Linked DNA regions of Aliamphritea ceti. The protein of the gene in region 2 interacts with the protein of the main gene of each other region in a pairwise test. Links are inferred from orthologs where the notes say so. Each region holds a gene or a part of one and is shown on either strand. Other genes may lie near its edges. The genes, in order: ptsN and trkA.

What was found.
Region 1: the proteins of trkA (region 2) and ptsN interact in binary tests that used the Escherichia coli proteins (3 or more experiments, as listed by UniProt). The link is inferred for Aliamphritea ceti from one-to-one orthologs.

The regions. Positions count from the first base shown.
Region 1 is NZ_AP025282.1:1,349,734-1,359,026, forward strand. Bases 6,244-9,162 are described here. They hold ptsN (PTS IIA-like nitrogen regulatory protein PtsN), read right to left. Parts: upstream 7,975-9,162; coding sequence 7,513-7,974; downstream 6,244-7,512. Other genes in these bases: OCU49_RS06185 (HPr family phosphocarrier protein), read right to left, coding at 6,314-6,583; rapZ (RNase adapter RapZ), read right to left, coding at 6,645-7,511; hpf (ribosome hibernation-promoting factor, HPF/YfiA family), read right to left, coding at 7,993-8,283; OCU49_RS06205 (RNA polymerase factor sigma-54), read right to left, coding at 8,329-9,162. Outside these bases: rng (ribonuclease G), read left to right, coding at 1-309; OCU49_RS06170 (YhdP family protein), read left to right, coding at 315-4,229; ribosome biogenesis factor YjgA, read right to left, coding at 4,253-4,795; mgtE (magnesium transporter), read right to left, coding at 4,835-6,184; more of OCU49_RS06205, read right to left, coding at 9,163-9,293. UniProt on the Escherichia coli protein: Seems to have a role in regulating nitrogen assimilation.
Region 2 is NZ_AP025282.1:57,696-67,011, reverse strand. The notes cover bases 3,615-6,556. They hold trkA (Trk system potassium transporter TrkA), read left to right. Parts: upstream 3,615-4,368; coding sequence 4,369-5,745; downstream 5,746-6,556. Other genes in these bases: OCU49_RS00265 (TrkH family potassium uptake protein), read left to right, coding at 5,767-6,556; rsmB (16S rRNA (cytosine(967)-C(5))-methyltransferase RsmB), read left to right, coding at 3,615-4,340. Outside these bases: DNA-processing protein DprA, read right to left, coding at 1-250; OCU49_RS00290 (LysM peptidoglycan-binding domain-containing protein), read right to left, coding at 301-1,344; def (peptide deformylase), read left to right, coding at 1,542-2,048; fmt (methionyl-tRNA formyltransferase), read left to right, coding at 2,058-3,014; more of rsmB, read left to right, coding at 3,024-3,614; more of OCU49_RS00265, read left to right, coding at 6,557-7,215; OCU49_RS00260 (lysophospholipid acyltransferase family protein), read right to left, coding at 7,318-8,202; OCU49_RS00255 (YtoQ family protein), read left to right, coding at 8,307-8,753; glyQ (glycine--tRNA ligase subunit alpha), read left to right, coding at 8,957-9,316. UniProt on the Escherichia coli protein: Part of the constitutive potassium transport systems TrkG and TrkH. May regulate the transport activity of TrkG and TrkH systems. Binds to NAD(+) and NADH.

The DNA.
Region 1 (9,293 bases), 1.3 Mb from region 2 along the record:
ATGACCCGTAAACGCACCAGGGAGAGCCTGGAGCATATACTTTGCCAGCCTTGTGAGCATTGTCAGGGGCGGGGGTCAATTAAAACGCCTGAAACGGTTTGTTACGAAATTTTCCGTGAGATACTGCGACAGCACCGTGCCTATGATACTGACAGCTATCTAGTGCTGGCTTCTGAGTTGGTGGTTGATATGCTGCAGGATGATGCTTCTGATCATGTTGCTGAATTGGAGGCTTTTATTGGGAAGTCGATACGCTTTCAGGCTGAATCTATGTATAGCCCGGAACACTACGATGTGGTGTTACGGTAAGCATCATGGGGTTACTGAAATCGGGTTTTCGCTGGCTAAACTGGCTGATTCTGGCTGTCTTATTGTTGCTGGTAATCGCTATGCTGGCAATTCGGCAGCTAATGCCATTGGTTGGCGATTACCGTGAGAATATCAGTGCTTATCTGAGTCAGCAGTTGAATGTCGACATTGTAATGCAGCAGATAAGTGCTGACTGGGATGGCCGCTACCCGAGAGTTTTTGTTAGTGGCTTACAGGCTAATTTGCCTGATGAGGGTTTAGATATTCAGGTGCAAAGCCTGGATCTGAGTTTTAATTTTGTTGCCAGTCTGTTGCGCGGACAGCCGATTTTTCAACGTATTGATGTGACTGGCGTACATACCAATGTGGTTGTGCCGGAAGTTTCCTCTGTGGCAGCAACGCATACTTCTGAAGTTGAAACCGCAATACCCGACTGGCTCACCGTTCTGCTTAGCCAACCACGTATCTATATATCAGACAGTAAGATAGGTCTTATCCCGAAAAACGGTGCTGTTGTTTCTGTAGATTTACAGAGTGCTCAGCTGGAAAATACCTCTTCTCAGCATCAGCTAACAATTGATATGCAACTGGCAGAGCAGGATGAATCGGCAAGTTTATTGCGACTGATATTAGAAAGTAATGACCTGAAGGTATCACCGGCGGTTGATTTTTATGTGCAGGCCACCGATTTGTCTACTGATTTATTGGGGGCTATCAACAAGTTCTTACCGAATCAGGATGGGCTTAGTCTTCAAGATGTTGAGCGCGTGGAGGCTGGAATAAATTTCTGGGGTCGCTGGCAGAATGGTGTAGTCACACGGCTACGTGCCGCGTTAGATATTCTTGAGTTGAAGTTGTTAATTCCTCAGCCCGTTCATTTGCAGGATTTCAGTGCTGATCTGGTGTTTGATGAAAACGCAGGGCGAAAGCGTTTGCGTATCAGCCATCTTGAGGGAGTGCTGAATTCAGCACGGTTAAGGTTGAATGAAACAGTTCTTCAGGAAAATTTGAATGGGCTTCGTCTTACGATGCCTGAGCTGAATGTTGGTCGTCTTGAGGCATGGTTGCTTCAGCAGCCTCTTATTTCACAATCAGTACGTGATGAAATTGCTTTGCTGGCATTGCAGGGAAATGTACGTAATCTTCAAATTGACTGGTTAGGCGCTGATCCGGCGAAAGCGGGTGTGCTTGACCTCTCAGTTGTGCAGTTACCTGTCATCAATCCGCTGGATTTTGCAGCCATTGCTGACTTAGACCGTGTTGGTTTTAATGGCTATGAAGGTGCACCTGCAATGCAGGGGGTTGATGGTCGCCTTGAGCTGGCGTATTTGAATGCTGAACTGAATGGCAGGATTGATTTAGACAGTGATGATCTTGGCCTGTTTTTCCCTGAAGAGTTTAATGAAGGTTGGCGTTTTGATTATGCCCGTGGCACAACTTTTTTTAATGTAAAAGAACAAATACTCACGCTTAGCAGTGATTTAGTGCGCTTACGTAAAGAAGGTATTAACGCCAGTGGCCGCTGGAGCCTTTATCTTCCGCTGGATCCGGAAATTCGTAGTGAATTGACATTGCTGATCGGTATAAAAGATGCCGACGGTAGTTTGGCGCCCACATTGATACCGCATAAAGAGCTCTCTGATGAATTAAATAACTGGGTAGCTTCTGCCGTGAAGGAGGGGCATGTAACTGAAGGCAGTTTATTGCTGCATACTAATACCCGGTCAGCATTTAGCCATGAACCGCAAGTTGTACAGCTATTCCTGGATGTTAAAAACGGCAGTATAGAATATGACACAAACTGGCCAGCTGTGAACGCAACAGATGCAACTATGTTAATGCGTGAGCAGGGGCTGGAAGTTTATGCCACACAAGGAAAATTAAAAGACAGTCAGCTGCAGCAGGCATGGGTATATTTGCCGCCGGGTTCTGAAAAACTACGAGTACTGGGATGGGTTGAAGGCAATGCCAGTGATATTCAGAATGTCTTACTGGGCAGTAATATTTTCTCAGAACCAATCAAAGAGCTAGAGCAGTGGAGTTTAACTGGACAGGCTAAAACTGTCGTTAATTTAGATCTGCCTTTAAATGATCCTAAAGCATTGCCGGATGTGGATGTTTCTGTTGATTTATCCGCAGGCCGACTCAAGTCAGATATTCGAAAGTTGAGCCTGAGCCGTCTGGCCGGGCGTCTTAATTATAATCAGCGTAAAGGCTTATCTGCTAAAGAATTAACAGGCGAGTTATTTAACGAGCCTTTCACCGCTTCAATTGATAGTCGTGAAACTGATCAGGGGACTGTTACTACCACGACATTAAACTCCAAGGTAGAGCTGAAGAAAATTCAAGAGTGGGCTGGAGTAGCAGTGCTTCAGGGTATGCAGGGTCATCAGGCATATAAGGCAAAGCTTGATATTTGCGGTACAGCCAGTTGCTCTAATTTACGCATCGAAAGTGATTTGAAAACAACAGAACTGAACTTTTTTGATCCGCTGAATAAGCCGTCAGGTGAGGCGCTACCTTCACGTTTTTCCATTAATTTTGCAGAGCAGCCTATTGTTAATTTTAATTTAGGACAGCGATTAGCTGCCTCCATAGCTTTGCAGGGTGACAGCATAGAGCGTGGACGGTTTATTTTTGGGGCTGATCGTGCCGCATTACCGGTTAAAAAAGGCTATAGCCTGGAAGGTCATGTCTTACAGTTGGATGTTGAGCAGCTACAGATGTTTTTGGCCAAAAGTGGATTCCTTTCTGATGAAAAATCCACTGCCAATGAAGTTGCCGTGATGCCGACTGGTACGCTTGATTCGATATCTGAATTGGATATGACTTTTACTGCTTTGAGATTTGGTGGTACGGAATTAAAAGATGTTCGCCTGGGATTGCGGGATTTTGGTCAGCAGCGCCGGTTGAGTATTGACAGTTCTGCAGTGCAGGGCACCCTTACGTATAGTGATATTAATAGTCCTTATGATGTCGATCTGACATATATTGATTTCGATGCGCTTATCCCCTCGTCTGACGAGAATAAGCTGGCAGTTGAGCCTTTCGTCGATTCTGGAATCAGGCCCGGAGAGCTTCCCGCTGCTGATGTGAAGGTTGATCAGTTAGTTTATAACGGTAAGCGTTGGGGGCAGTGGGGGTTTAACCTGCGTAATCAGGATGGCGATACTGTTATTAATGACCTTTACGGAAGAATGGATCAGTTAGAGATTAAAGGCGATATACGCTGGTCTGCAGGAGCGCCTTCACAATCAGAGATGCGGCTTAGTCTGCGTGGTGAAAATGTTGGCCAGAGCCTTATGACCGCAGGCTATCAGGAGGTTCTGGAAACAAATGTTTTTCGCTCCGATACCAAGATGTTCTGGCCCGGTGCACCATGGCAATTTAGTTTGGCGCGCTTGCGGGGCGGACTTGATTTTGTTGCTGAGAAAGGCCGGCTGATTGAAAGTGGCACATCCGGAAACTTTCTGCGTATTTTTGGTATTTTAAATTTAAATACTTTAGGCCGTCGCTTGAGGTTGGATTTTAAGGATCTGTTTGCGAAAGGCGTCAGTTTTGATGTGTTGAAAGGGCGTTATCGTATTGAGAATGGAATTGCGTCCAGTGTTGAGCCTCTAACGCTGGATGGCCCATCCGCTGATATAGAGCTGTCAGGTGAAATAGATCTGGTCACTGAAACGCTTAATAAGCAGATGCAGGTTACTTTACCTGTTACTGATAATTTAACGATAGCAGCGGTGTTGCTAGGCGCACCACAAGTTGCGGGTGCTGCATTTATTATTGATAAGCTATTTGGTGATGAGATTAAGCAGCAGGTGGCAGCGGTTCGTTATCGGATGGAAGGGGATTGGAGTGATCCGCAGCTGGAGTTGATCGTGTCGGGTAATAAACAGGCGCAGGGTGTTGTTGAGAACTAATCTGCGCCTGTTGTTCGCATTGTTTAAAGTTGTAGCTGAGATTCTGCCCGTTCGCGCAGGTATTTGAACAGTTTGCGGGCAGCGACTGGTGGCTTTTCCTGAGCCTGTTCTTTCTTAGCGTTACGTAAGAGCTGACGCAAGTGCTGAATATCGGCACCGCCATCTTCATTTAAGTATGCTTGCAGATCACTGTTGTCGCCTAAAATCAGACGGTCACGCCAGCGTTCCAGCTTTTTAAAGATCTGAGCGTGTGCCTGCTTACCTGCTTCAAAGCGATCCAGAGCGGCCTCAATGGCTTCGGTATCTTCGTTACGCATTATGCGGCCAATGTATTGTAAATGCCTGCGAATGGCTTCCGAGCGAGGCTGAAGGCGAGCTGCTTCGGCAATAGCTGCGCGAAGCTCATCACTCATAGGTACCTGTTCAACCTGTTCTTTGTTCAATAACGTGATTTTAGCGCCTAGCTCCTGTTGAGCTTCGACTTCACGTTTGCGTTGGGTTTTAGATACCCATTCCTCGTCATCATTAATTTGCTCGTCAGAATCTGGGAAATATTCGTTACTCATAATGTCCACTTAACTAAAGGGGTTAGCGGTTATCTACCACTAACTATAGAAGAAGGTTGCCAGACCGAGAAAGGCAAAGAAGCCTACTACATCGGTAATGGTTGTCAGTAATACGCTACCAGCCAGTGCCGGGTCTATTCCCCAGGCCTTAAGAATAATAGGTAGCATAGTGCCGGCGAGTGCGGCGGCTATCAAGTTGATAACAATGGCACAGCCGATAATCAGGCCTATGGTGGTATCCTGGAACCATAATACAGCAATAATGGCGACAACAACCGCCCAAAGAATACCGTTTACGGTGCCGACGACAAGTTCACGGTTAAGCAGCCAGCCTGCATTGGAGCGCTCAACGTGACCGAGTGCCTGACCCCGTATCACCAGTGTTAAAGCCTGGCTGCCGGCTATACCACCCATACTTGCGACTATCGGCATGAGTACTGCCAGCGCTACGACCTTGTCGATTGTATCTTCAAAAATACCAATGACAGCAGAGGCTATAAAGGCAGTAATCAGATTGACGCCTAACCAGACAGCCCTGCGTCTGGTAGTTTTCATGATTGGCGCGAAGGTATCTTCGTCATCATCCAGGCCTGCCATACTCATCAGCGAGTGATCAGCATCTTCACGTATTACATCAACCACGTCATCGATAGTAATACGGCCAAGAAGTTTGTTGTTTTCGTCAACAACAGGAGCTGATACAAGGTCTTCCTGTTCAAACAGTTGTGCAACTTTATCATCGGGCATTTCAGCTTCGATGGGTTCGGCATCTGTGAACATGATTTCCCGAACAGTGATCGTTGGGTCGCTTACTAGCATGCGCGTAAGTGGCAGGTTACCGATGTATTCATCTCTGCGGTTCACGACGAACAGGCTGTCGGTCATATCCGGCAACTCATCATGCCGCCGTAAAAAACGCAGTGCAGTCTCTACGCTGATATCCGGACGTACCGTAATTGTATCGGTATTCATCAGGCCGCCGGCTGTATCTTCCGGGTAAGACAGGACCGCTTCCAGGCGTTCCCGGTTCTGGCTGCCCATAGAACGCAGAATTTCCCGGGTGAGCGTTTCTGGTAATTGCTGGATTACATCGGCCATGTCATCAGTTTCTAGGGCTTCAGTAATGGCTAGTACTTCATGCGCATCCATCTGGCTGAGAATTTCAGTACGAACGTCATCCCCCAGGTCCTGAAGAACATCTGCTTCCAGCTCCTGGTGAATCAGGCTCCAGAGTAAGCGCCGTTCTTTTGGCGGGGATTTTTCCAGTAGATGTGCAACTTCAGAAGGCCGCAGAGTATTGTTGAGGGTATAGCGTATTTGCTTGAACTCACCACTTTCCACAGCTTCTGAGAGTTTATCTAGATCTGTTCTTTCAGTGGTTTCGATCATCAAGTACCTCTGCTTTACCGGATAAAATGACGGGAGAGAGTATCCGGTATAAGACCGGTGAGGGCCTATTATAGCGGATTGTTTTTCAAGGGATAAGGGATGATTGCAGGAGGTGGAACAGTAACTGGGTTATTCTGCTTCGTCGAATCGGTTGTTGATCAGTTCAACAATAGCACTAAGTGCTTCCTGTTCGTCTTCACCGTCAGTGCTGATTGTCAGCTCGGTGCCTTTGCTGGCGGCGAGCATCATTACCGACATAATACTTTTGCCATCTACCTGACGGCCGTCTTTAGCCAGCTGAATGTCGCAGCTAAATTTGCTGGTTAGGTTAATCAGCTTAGCGGCAGCCCGGGCATGTAAGCCGAGTTTGTTGATAATGGTAAGTTGTTGTTCCTGCATAAAATTATATGCACCTCTGGTTATTCAGTTGCCAGGCTGGCATCTGAAGAGTCTGAATTCCTTAAGGCAGTTCACGATGCCTGACATGGACATTATCCATAGTTCGTCTGAAATGGCTAGTCAGCTGTTCGGCAATAAATACCGAGCGATGGTGCCCGCCGGTGCAGCCAATACCGATAGTGACATAGCTACGGTTATTTTTCTCGAAAACAGGTAACCATTTTTCCAGATATGCGGTGATATCTGCGAGCATTTCTTTTACTTCACTTTCCTGGCTCAGGAAGTCGATAACCGGTTGCTGTAAGCCAGTGTATTCCCGTAATGGTGGGAGCCAGTAAGGGTTAGGTAGGCAGCGTACATCGTAGGTGAAGTCCAGATCCAGCGGTAAGCCGTGCTTGAAACCGAAGGACTCAAACTGTATGGAAAGCCCCTGTTCCTGTTTTTGCATAATGCGCAGTTTGATGCTGTCGCGAAGCTGATACAGAGAGAGGCGTGTAGTGTCTAGGCGTAAGTCAGCGAGTACTGCTAACGGACTAAGCAATTCGCGCTCATAAGCGATGGCGTCTTTTAAGCTGAGTTGATCATCTGAAAGAGGGTGTTTGCGACGCGTAGCGCTGTAGCGTTTGAGGAGAATCTCTTCACTGCTATCAAGGTATAAAAGTTCGCAGCTTACCTGTTGGTTAGCCCGCAATTTTTTGAAGATTGCCGGAAACTCTTCAAGGTTACTGAGTGGGTTTCGGGCATCTATGCTGACTGCCAACAGTGTCTTTGGGGCGTCCTGGCTAGGTTTTTCCGGTGGTCGGGTTATCAGTTGTGGTAACAGCTGTGCTGGCAAGTTATCGATGCAATAAAAGCCAATGTCTTCCAGGGCCTGGAGGGCTGTGCTTTTGCCAGACCCTGAGCGGCCGCTTATCACCACAAGTTTCATATCAGTTATCAACCTTGTAATGAGTTGCGATTTCTAGCAGTGCTTCAGCTGAAGGTGCGTTGCGCAGTTGCTGGCGAAATTCTGCCTGACTGAATAATTCGGCCAGGTTACCTAGCGTCTGCAGATGCTTATCACAGGCGTCTGCCGGTACTAGCAGGACGAATAGTAAATCAACCGGAGCGCCGTCAATTGCATCAAAGTCGATGGGTTTGGCCAGCTGAACAAGACAGCCTACGACCTGGCTATAGTTATCCAGTCTGCAATGAGGTATTGCAACACCTTCTCCAATACCTGTACTTCCGAGGCGTTCGCGACCAATCAGGCCTGAGAAAATGTCTTCTTCCTCAAGATCGTCCAGTTGCTGAGAGATAGTTTGACTGATGAGTTCTAGGGTGCGTTTTTTACTGCCGCCCTCAAGAGCGTGGAGCACTCTTGAGGGGCTGAGTAGATCTTTGATTAACATATGGTTTCAGAAACGTTGCTATTTGTGATTCTTAAGTTTTTCTTTATGTTTGATAACCTGTCGATCGAGCTTGTCAATCAGGCCATCAATTGCTGCATACATGTCATCGTGTTCGTGTGTCGCGAACAGTTGGCCACCGGCTACGTGAACATCACCTTCAGCCTTCTGCCGGCTCTTTTCTATGCTCAGAGTTACCTGAGCATTGGTGATGTTGTCAAAGTGACGTTCCAGCTTACTGAATTTGCTGTGCACATAGTTGCTCAGTGAATCTGTCAGTTCAACATGGTGACCAGAAATATTGATTTGCATGGCAATCTCCTTGTTAGTGCATTACGGACATAATCCGTAATTTCATTAAACCAGACGCTTTCGCTCATTTGAAGGTGGAATGTTCAAAGACTCGCGATATTTAGCAATGGTTCGTCGGGCGACTTTAATTCCCTGCTCATCCAGCAGTTGAGTAATCTTATTGTCACTCAGTGGTTTTGCAGGGCTTTCAGCTGCAACCAGTTTTTTAATCAGTGCACGTATTGCAGTAGAAGAACAGGTTCCACCGCCGTCGGTACTGACGTGACTGGAGAAAAAATATTTTAGTTCGAAAATACCCCTTGGGGTATGCATGTACTTTTGGGTTGTAACTCTGGAAATGGTTGATTCATGCATATCGACAGCTTCGGCAATATCGTGCAGTACCATTGGTCGCATGGCTTCTTCGCCTTCTTCCAGGAAGTCTTGCTGACGGGCAACAATTTCCCGGGTTACTTTGAGTAAAGTTTCATTACGGCTGAGAATGCTTTTTATAAACCAGCGGGCTTCCTGTAAATGACTTTTCAGATAGGTATTATCCGGGCTGTTATCTGCGCGCTTAATTAAATCTGCATAGCTGTCGTTTATGCGCAGGCGGGGGGATGCTTCCGGACTTAGCCGGACTTGCCATATACCTTTATCTTGGCTGACGAATACATCAGGAATTACATACTCTGAATGTGTAGTTGTAATGCTGGCGCCAGGTTTTGGATTAAGTGTCTGGATCAGAGCAACTACTGCCTGTAACTGAGGTTCTTTCAGGCGGGTTTTACGCATTAATAATTTGTAGTCATGATTGCCAAGGATGGGCAGGTATTGGCTGACAACTTTGCGTGTTTCTTTGAGGTAAGCAGTGTCTGCCGGCAGCTGATTAAGTTGCAGCATCAGGCATTCACTCAAGTCTCGGGCAGCAACGCCTGGTGGATCAAATTGCTGTACTCGGCGAAGTACTGCTTCAATTTCATCCAATTCAGTTTCTTGTAAGAACTGGTCGTCCTGACTTATAAAGTGCT
Region 2 (9,316 bases):
TCAGATGATGTTCAGGGTCGAATAACCAGTCATTTACCCGTTGCAGGTACTCGCTGGCAAACACACCCTGGCGATAAGCAACGATTGCCTGACGAACAGCGCTGCTTAACCCCAAATCTTTTAGCGTCTGCTCTGATAACCCAAATATCCGGGAAACAGAACTGAACTGCTTCAAAAGGGCGTGGCACTTACGCCGACCAAGTCCCGGTATAAGCGTAAATGCAATGCCATCAGATTGTGACTGATTCATGAAGATTTCCTGTCCTTAGGAGGCATTCAGCCTGATAGATAAAAATTGTCTTACACGGGATTACGTATCTCGTCTCCCACAGCAATTACATTTGTTGCTTTAAGTATCAGGCAATAGCTAACTTTTTCATACGCCCTGAAAACCATCATCAGACCTGACTGCTCAGATGGTAAATTCACCAGCTTTTTAGTGATTGGATCTTTAAGCACTTCGCCTGCTGTAAATATAGATAACACATGACCGGTATCCAGGCCTTCACGGGTGCCTTTATTAATAGCCACCACATCATACTGGCCCGCCTGTTTAACACCCCGTACCACAGATAAAATCTGCCCGTTGATCGAACCTTCCGGCTCACTCGGATAATAAGTTGAGGTTACCCGCTCATCTTCGCTTGGAAATACCCGGTCCAAACTGGAGATTTCTTCCTGGGTTTTGTTCAGATCCAGCGAAATAATATCTTCTTTCTGGGACGAGACAGTTGCTTCACCTACTTTCATCAGTTCAAAACCCAGTGATTCCTGCGTTTCAGGGTCAACGTATTCACGGGCCGGACGATAAATATTCTGATAATGATAATCTTCAACCAATTCACCCCGGGCATAGACCCGATCACCGGCTCCGGCAATTAAACGGTTATTGGTACTACCAAGAATATAAGGCGCTTGCAGCAGAGTATCGGAGCTTTTCACCAGATTATCACTTAGGAAACTGCTGATATCTTTGAGATGAATAGCCGGTATAGCATCGTCCAGCAAGCTGACTTTAGCTTTAGGGCTAAGCTTACGAACACCCTTATTGAGTTGCAGACGAGGCTTACCATTAACCCACATCAGCGTCAGCCGGTCTCCCGGATAAATCAAATGTGGATTATCGATCTGCGGGTTATTGCCCCACAGTTCAGGCCATTTCCACGGAGATTGAAGAAACAGGGCCGAAATATCCCAAAGAGTATCACCCTTCACGACCACATATTCTTTCGGATAATCTTTCTTCAGAGCGAGTATATCGCCTTTAGCTGTGGCCATTGCAGGCGTCGTAATCAACCATCCGGCCAGACACAAACAAAGCAAACCACTGATGAATCGGCGCATCCTTTGATTCCTTGTTTTACAGCAGCTGCTCCAATAAACCGTCAAAAACATGTAAAAACACGTCAGACGCTGCTGAATTAATAGATTTTAGTCACTCAGAGCATAGTATCGACAATGCATTGCGTATCGATATCAGTATAATATTGATTCTTGCGATTAAGCGCGCGTTTTTCAACCATTTCTTTACAGTAGCAGTCATGGCCCTATTACCTATTCTTGAGTTTCCAGATCCACGCCTTCGCACCCTTGCGGAGCCAGTTACCGAATTCAATGACGAGTTACGCCAACTGGTCAAAGATATGTTTGAAACTATGTACGACGCACCAGGCATTGGTCTGGCAGCGACTCAGGTGAATGTTCATCAGCGTATCATCACTATCGATCTATCCGAAGAGAAGAACGAGCCAATGGTGATTATTAACCCTGTTGTTGAGCCTCTGACCACAGAAACCGACAAAATGCAGGAAGGCTGCCTTTCTGTGCCGGGCTTCTATGAAAACGTCGTGCGGCCTAACAAAGTCCGTTTGACCGCCCATAATGAGCATGGTGAAGAATACACAATGGAAGCCGATGAGCTGCTGGCTGTATGCATTCAGCATGAAATTGATCATCTGGATGGCAAGCTTTTTGTTGACTACCTGTCTCCGCTGAAACGCAACCGTATTCGCAGTAAGCTGGAAAAAGCTCACCGCCAACACGTATAAGGGACGCTCATGTCTGACTCAGCCAAGGGATTGCGGATAGTTTTCGCCGGAACCCCGGACTTTGCCGCCACTAATTTACAGGCTCTGATAAATGCCGGTCATAACGTTATTGGCGTTTACACCCAGCCTGACCGACCGGCAGGGCGGGGGCGCAAACTCAAGCCCAGCCCGGTAAAGCAAGTCGCCCTGGATAATCAGTTAGATGTGTTTCAGCCCCTGAACTTTAAAGAAGAAGGCGCGCTGGATATTCTGCAAAACCTGCAGGCCGACCTGATGGTCGTCGTTGCCTACGGCATTTTACTTCCCAAAGTCGTACTGGAAGCACCTCGTCTTGGCTGCATTAATGTTCATGCTTCACTGCTTCCACGCTGGCGTGGCGCTGCGCCGATACATCGCGCGGTATTAGCAGGGGATACTGAAACAGGCGTCACAATCATGCAGATGGACGAAGGCCTGGATACCGGAGGTATGCTGTTAAAAAGCAGCTGCGCAATTAACCCCTGTGAATCCAGCGGTGAACTGCATGACAAGCTGGCAGTCATTGGCGCTGAAGCTCTGCTAAAAAGCCTTCCAGGACTGGCAGACAGCAGCCTTATAGCTGAGCCTCAGGACAACGAGCAAGCAAATTATGCTCACAAGCTTGAAAAGGCCGAAGGCTCTATCGACTGGCAACAAAGCGCTACAAGAATTGCCAGACAAATTTGCGGCTTATCCCCCTGGCCAGTTGCCTATACTCAGCTGAACGGCGAAACCATGCGCATATGGCAAGCTGAAGTAAGCGATCAGACAACTAACGCTGCCGCCGGATCAGTCGTCAGTACAGATAAAAAGGCTATTCACATCGCCTGTGGTGAAGGTGTACTTAGCTTATTGCATATTCAACTGCCAGGCAGTAAAGCTATGCCAACGTCTGCTGTACTCAACTCTAAACGTGATTTATTCGCCGACGGCATGCAGCTGGGATAAACCAAATATATGAACAGTCGCGCTATTGCCGCTCAGACTCTGACACCTATTTTGCTACAGAAAGCATCGCTGAATACCGAGTTGAGCAAAGGCCTCAACAGAGTGGCAGAACGGGACAGAGGGCTTCTCCAACAGCTTTGCTATGGTACACTACGCAACCTTCCACGTTTGCAGGCGCTCACTAACCATATGCTTAAGAAACCTTTTAAGCAGCAGGAACAGGATCTTCAGGCGCTGTTGATGCTAGGCATGTATCAGCTACTTGAAATGCGAATACCACCTCATGCCAGTATTGGTGAAACCGTTGAAGCATGCGTCCAGCTAAATAAACCATGGGCGAAAGGCCTACTAAACGGCGTTCTCCGTCGCTTGCAGCGCGAACAGGAAAGTATCTTTTCAAACCTGGAAAACGAGCCTGAGTTTCGCTTCAATCACCCGACCTGGATAATCGACAAGTTACGTCATAACTGGCCAAATCACTGGGAATATATTCTCGAGCAGAATAACCAGCAACCGCCTATGACGCTACGGATTAATCAGCAGCGCTGTACCCGGGATCAATATCTTGACTGGCTCGACGAAGCCGACATAGACGCTTTTGCCGGAGAGCATTCTCCACAAGCTATTCAGCTGGATGAAGCATGCGACGTTGATTTGCTCCCTGGTTTTGATGAAGGCCTTGCCAGCGTGCAGGACGAAGCCGCTCAACTCAGCGCAGAATTACTGGATTTACAGCCAGGTCAGCGCGTTCTGGACACCTGCGCAGCACCTGGCGGAAAACTCTGTCACATTGTCGAGCAAGAACCAGGTCTGAGCGCAGCAATTGGCGTAGAGCTTGAAGCTAAACGTGCTGTCCGCATTGAAGAAAACCTCCAACGCCTGCAACTCGACGCTGAAGTCATCGTTTCTGACGCTGCTTCGCAGGATTGGTGGGATGGTCAGTTATTTGATCGGATTCTGATTGATGCTCCCTGTTCTGCCAGTGGCGTTATTCGCCGTCACCCGGACATTAAAGGCCTGCGCCGCAATGAAGATTTAAAGCCTCTGGCCGATATCCAACTGGCCATCCTGAAAAATGGCTGGCAGATGTTACAACCCGGCGGCAAGCTTGTTTACGCAACCTGCTCCATATTCCCCCAGGAAAACGAACGGGTAGTTGAACGCTTTCTAAAGCAGCAAGAAGACGCAGTACACCACGATATAGAAGCCAGCTGGGGCCAGGCAAGACCTTTCGGCCGCCAACTGTTTCCGCAACCGGACGGTCACGATGGTTTCTATTACGCACTACTGAGCAAAGCAGAAAGCCCCGATAACGGCGGCGAGTGACTATTCAGCATAAAGGTAGCAGTGAGAAATGAAGATCATCATTCTCGGAGCAGGGCAGGTAGGCGGAACCTTAGCGGAAAACCTGGCCAACGAAGCAAACGATATTACCATTGTTGATACTGACATTGGCCGTTTACGTGAGTTACAGGACCGTATCGACATCCGGACCACCGAAGGTAAGGCGTCTCACCCTGGCGTACTTGAACAGGCCGGTGCACAAGATGCTGATATGCTAATTGCTGTAACAAACAGCGATGAAGTGAATATGATCGCCTGCCAGTTTGCTCACACTCTGTTCAATACGCCGACTAAAATTGCCCGGGTCCGGGAACACGATTACCTGCGACATAACCGTGAAGTTTTCTGCAACAAATCAATTCCTATTGATGTTCTTATCAGCCCTGAAGAGTTAGTTACCAAACATATTAAGCGGCTTATCGAACACCCCGGTGCACTACAGGTGCTTGATTTCGCTGACGGCAAAGCCCAGCTAGTAGCAGTAAAGGCATACTACGGTGGCCCACTGGTTGGCCACGAAATATCTTTCCTGCGCACTCACATGCCTTCTGTGGATACCCGTGTAGCAGCTATTTTTCGCCAGGGTAGCCCTATCATTCCAAAAGGCGATACCGTCATCGAAGCAGATGACGAAGTATTTTTCATCGCTGCAAAGAAAGATATTCTGTCAGTTATGAGTGAGCTTCGACGACTCGACAGCCCTTATAAACGCATTATTATTGCTGGTGGCGGCAACATCGGCGCCCGTTTGGCAAGTAGCATTGAAAGTAAGTTTCAGGTCAAAATCATTGAGCGCGACCTGAAGCGCTGTCACGATCTGGCTAAGCGCCTTGATAACACAATTGTTCTTAATGGCAGCGCCTCGGACAAAGACCTGTTGCTGGAAGAAAACATCGAGGATACCGATGTTTTCTGCGCGCTAACCAATGATGACGAAGCCAACATCATGGCGTCTATGCTGGCAAAAAGGTTAGGTGTTCGTACTGTAATGACACTGATTAACAACCCGGCATATGTTGATTTAGTGCAGGGTGGGGTAATCGATATCGCGATCTCTCCTCAGCAAACCACCATTGGCAGCCTGCTGACGCATGTTCGCCGGGGTGATGTAGCAGCAGTTCACTCTCTGCGCCGCGGGGCCGCTGAAGCTCTTGAAGCAGTTGCCCATGGCGACAAGCGCAGTTCAAAAGTAGTCGGCAAAGCCATTGAAGATATCGATCTTCCGGCCGGCACAACCATAGGTGCAATTGTCCGTAATGATCAGGTCCTGATTGCTCATGATGATGTCGTCGTTGAAAATGACGATCATGTCATCCTGTTCCTGATCGACAAGCGTAAAATTCGTGAAGTCGAGCGCCTCTTCCAGGTTGGCCTGGGCTTCTTCTGATAACCGGACGGCACTGATCTTATGCACTATAAAGTGATACTCCGCATACTTGGCATCTTGCTGATGATCTTCAGCTTCACCATGTTGCCACCGGTGTTAATTGATATTCTTCACAGCGGCCAGTCCAGTAAAGCATTCCTCACCGGTTTCCTGATTACACTGCTAACAGGCTTCATCATCTGGCTACCTGTTTATAAAGTGAAGCAGGATCTACGCACCCGCGACGGTTTCCTGATTACAGTTCTTTTCTGGTCGGTACTCGGATTATTCGGTGCGATTCCGTTTATTTTGCTTGAAGAGTTACCCCTAAGCTTTGTAGATGCTGTATTTGAATCTCTCTCCGGACTAACAACAACCGGTGCGACCGTCATTACCGGCATAGACGACCTGCCGAAAGCAATACTGTTTTACCGTCAGCAACTTCAGTGGCTGGGGGGTATGGGGATTATCGTACTCGCCGTTGCGATTCTACCAATGCTTGGCATCGGTGGGATGCAGCTCTACCGAGCTGAGACGCCAGGCCCGGTTAAGGATAGTAAGTTAACTCCACGTATTACAGAGACCGCAAAAGCTCTCTGGTACATTTATTTATCGCTGACAGTTGCCTGCGCGCTGGGTTACTGGCTGGCCGGGATGAGTCTGTTTGATGCTGTCAGTCATAGCTTTTCAACGGTAGCGATTGGTGGTTTCTCCACCCACGACGCAAGTATCGGTTACTTCGACAGCCCGCTGATTGAAGCAATCTGTATTTTCTTCATGATTATTTCAGCAGTAAATTTCGGGCTGCATTTCTTTGCCTGGCGGCAGCGGTCTATCAGTCATTACTGGCAAGATCCGGAGTTTAAGTTCTACCTTTGGATTCTCGGCTGCATCAGTTTGCTTGCATCCTTAGTGTTAATTTTCACCGGTACTTACGAACCGTTAGAGTCGATTCGAAAAGCAGTATTTGAAGTAGTCTCTATTGCCACTACAACTGGCTTCGCCACTGCCGACTTTGCACAATGGCCTGTAATGTTACCGTTTTTGTTATTCGTAGCAGCCTTCTCAGGCGGTTGTGCAGGCTCTACCGGCGGCGGTATGAAAGTTATTCGTATTCTTCTGATCCTGAAACAGGGTTCCAGGGAAATCACCCGACTAATTCACCCCAATGCGGTCATCCCCGTTAAACTTGGCAAAACACCTATCTCAGACCGTGTTCTGGAGGCCGTATGGGGCTTTTTCTCCGTATACCTCATAGTGTTCGTGATAATGCTCATAATCCTCTTAGGTACAGGCTTAGACCAGATAACTGCATGGTCTGCAGTAGGTGCAACACTGAACAACCTAGGACCCGGGCTAGGTCAGGTGGCAGCACATTACGGTGATCTAAATACTCCTGCTAAATGGGTCTTATGCTTTGCTATGCTTCTGGGCCGCCTTGAAGTATTCACTTTACTGGTACTCTTCACACCAGCATTCTGGAAGCGATAAACCAAAATGCACATATTAAAAAAGGCGCTCTGAAGCGCCTTTTTAAATTCTTATCTCTCACTAAAAAATGGAAATAATGGGAGAGAAAAGGGCAGTACATATTTAATCATATAACGATGCCTCACCTTCAGGGCGACGACCAAAACGACGATACTCCCACTGATACTGCTCTGGCACCTGACGTACGCAATACTCAACTTCCTCATTCATAGCCGTAGCTGCTTCAGTCAGATCTTTACTATTTATATTTCCAGTTGCTTTATGAAAGTGCAGTTCAAAACCTCCATCAACCCGTTTTGCATATCCGGATACAACTACAGCACCAGTCTGTGCAGCCAACTGAGGCAGTAATTTCATCGTAAAAGCTGACACGCCCATAAATGGCGCAAAAATGCCGCCAGACGCATCGGGTTCCTGATCCGGCAAAATCCCTAATACTTCATTTTTACGCAGGCACTTCACAGCCATACGTACGCCTTTTACATTTGCCGGCGCTAACTGTGTACCTACTCTTTCTCGCTTTCGACGGACAAGATCATCCATCATTTTGATTTTTGCAGGCTTATACATAACCGTCAGTTTACAATTTTCACTCAGCCAAAAATTCAGAATTTCCCAATTGCCAATATGTGGAGCAAGCAGAATAACACCTCGCCCCTCTGCAATTGCATCATCTAAAACATTGGCACCATGTACTACTTTAATTGTTTTCAAAACCCGCTCGGGCCGCCAAATCCAGGACATCCCCATTTCGCCGGCTGAGCGGCCGGTTTCCTGAAGACTCTCAGCAACTAACTCTTGTTGTGCATTGTTACTTAACTCTGGAAAGCAGGCATTTATATTTCTACGAGTATTGATGGCAGACTTACCATCACCTTTACTCATGCGTCGGCCTAGATATGCACCAAAACTTCTAGCCAGCGACAAAGGTAATAAAGACAGCAAAAATAATAAGCCAACGGCGAGGGGGCCTTTAAATTGTTTCACGTGAAACCTTTTGTCATAGAGATGAGAATTCGCAGCCATTATAATGGTTGACAGATAAGGTGAGAAATAAGAAATCCAACTTAGAACACGACCGGAGCAAAATAATGCAATACAGCGTATACCTGTCAGGTGAAATTCATACTGACTGGCGCGATAAAATCAAAGCCGCCATTAAAGAACAAAACCTGCCTATTACAGTAATGACCCCGAACACTGACCATGGCTCAAGTGATGACTGCGGTGTAAACATCCTGGGTGCAGAAGAGAACAACTACTGGAAAGACCACAAAGCAGCAAAAATTAATAGCATGCGGCACATTACTGCTATCCAGCGTGCAGATATTGTTGTCGTCCGCTTTGGCGACAAATACCGTCAATGGAACGCAGCTTTTGACGCAGGTATGGCAGCAGCACTAGGTAAATCTTTGATTGTTGAACATGCAGAAGAGCTCACGCACCCACTTAAAGAGATTGATGCTGCAGCACAAGCAACAGCAAAAAATACAGAAGAAGTAATCGAGATACTTAAATACCTGACTCTTGATTACTAAACACCTGCAAACATCAGGATGGCAGCAGCCATCCTGCACATCTCCTTTCATCCATTCTGTTCACTAATAGAAACACAAAGGCCATTATCGTAAACAACCATTCGAAATATCTGTAATTTCTTATCCGTGCACGACAGATTGCCGCCCATCAGGCCAGCAATATCATGTATAATTCTGCTCTATTTTTTTACTGTTAACCCACTATGGTGATCTCCGTGACAGACAAAGCGAGCTCAGATGCCAGCACCTTTCAAGGCTTAATCCTGGCGCTGCAAGAATACTGGTCAGATAAAGGCTGCGTTGTGGTACAGCCTCTGGATATGGAAGTAGGGGCAGGCACATTCCACCCAGCTACATTCCTGCGTTCAATCGGGCCGGAAAACTGGAACTCTGCTTACGTACAACCAAGCCGTCGTCCAACTGACGGTCGTTACGGCGACAACCCAAACCGCCTACAACACTACTATCAGTTTCAGGTAGTTATGAAGCCGTCTCCAGACAACCTACAGGAACTATACCTGGGGTCTTTGGAGCGTATTGGCATCGACACTCTGGTACATGAC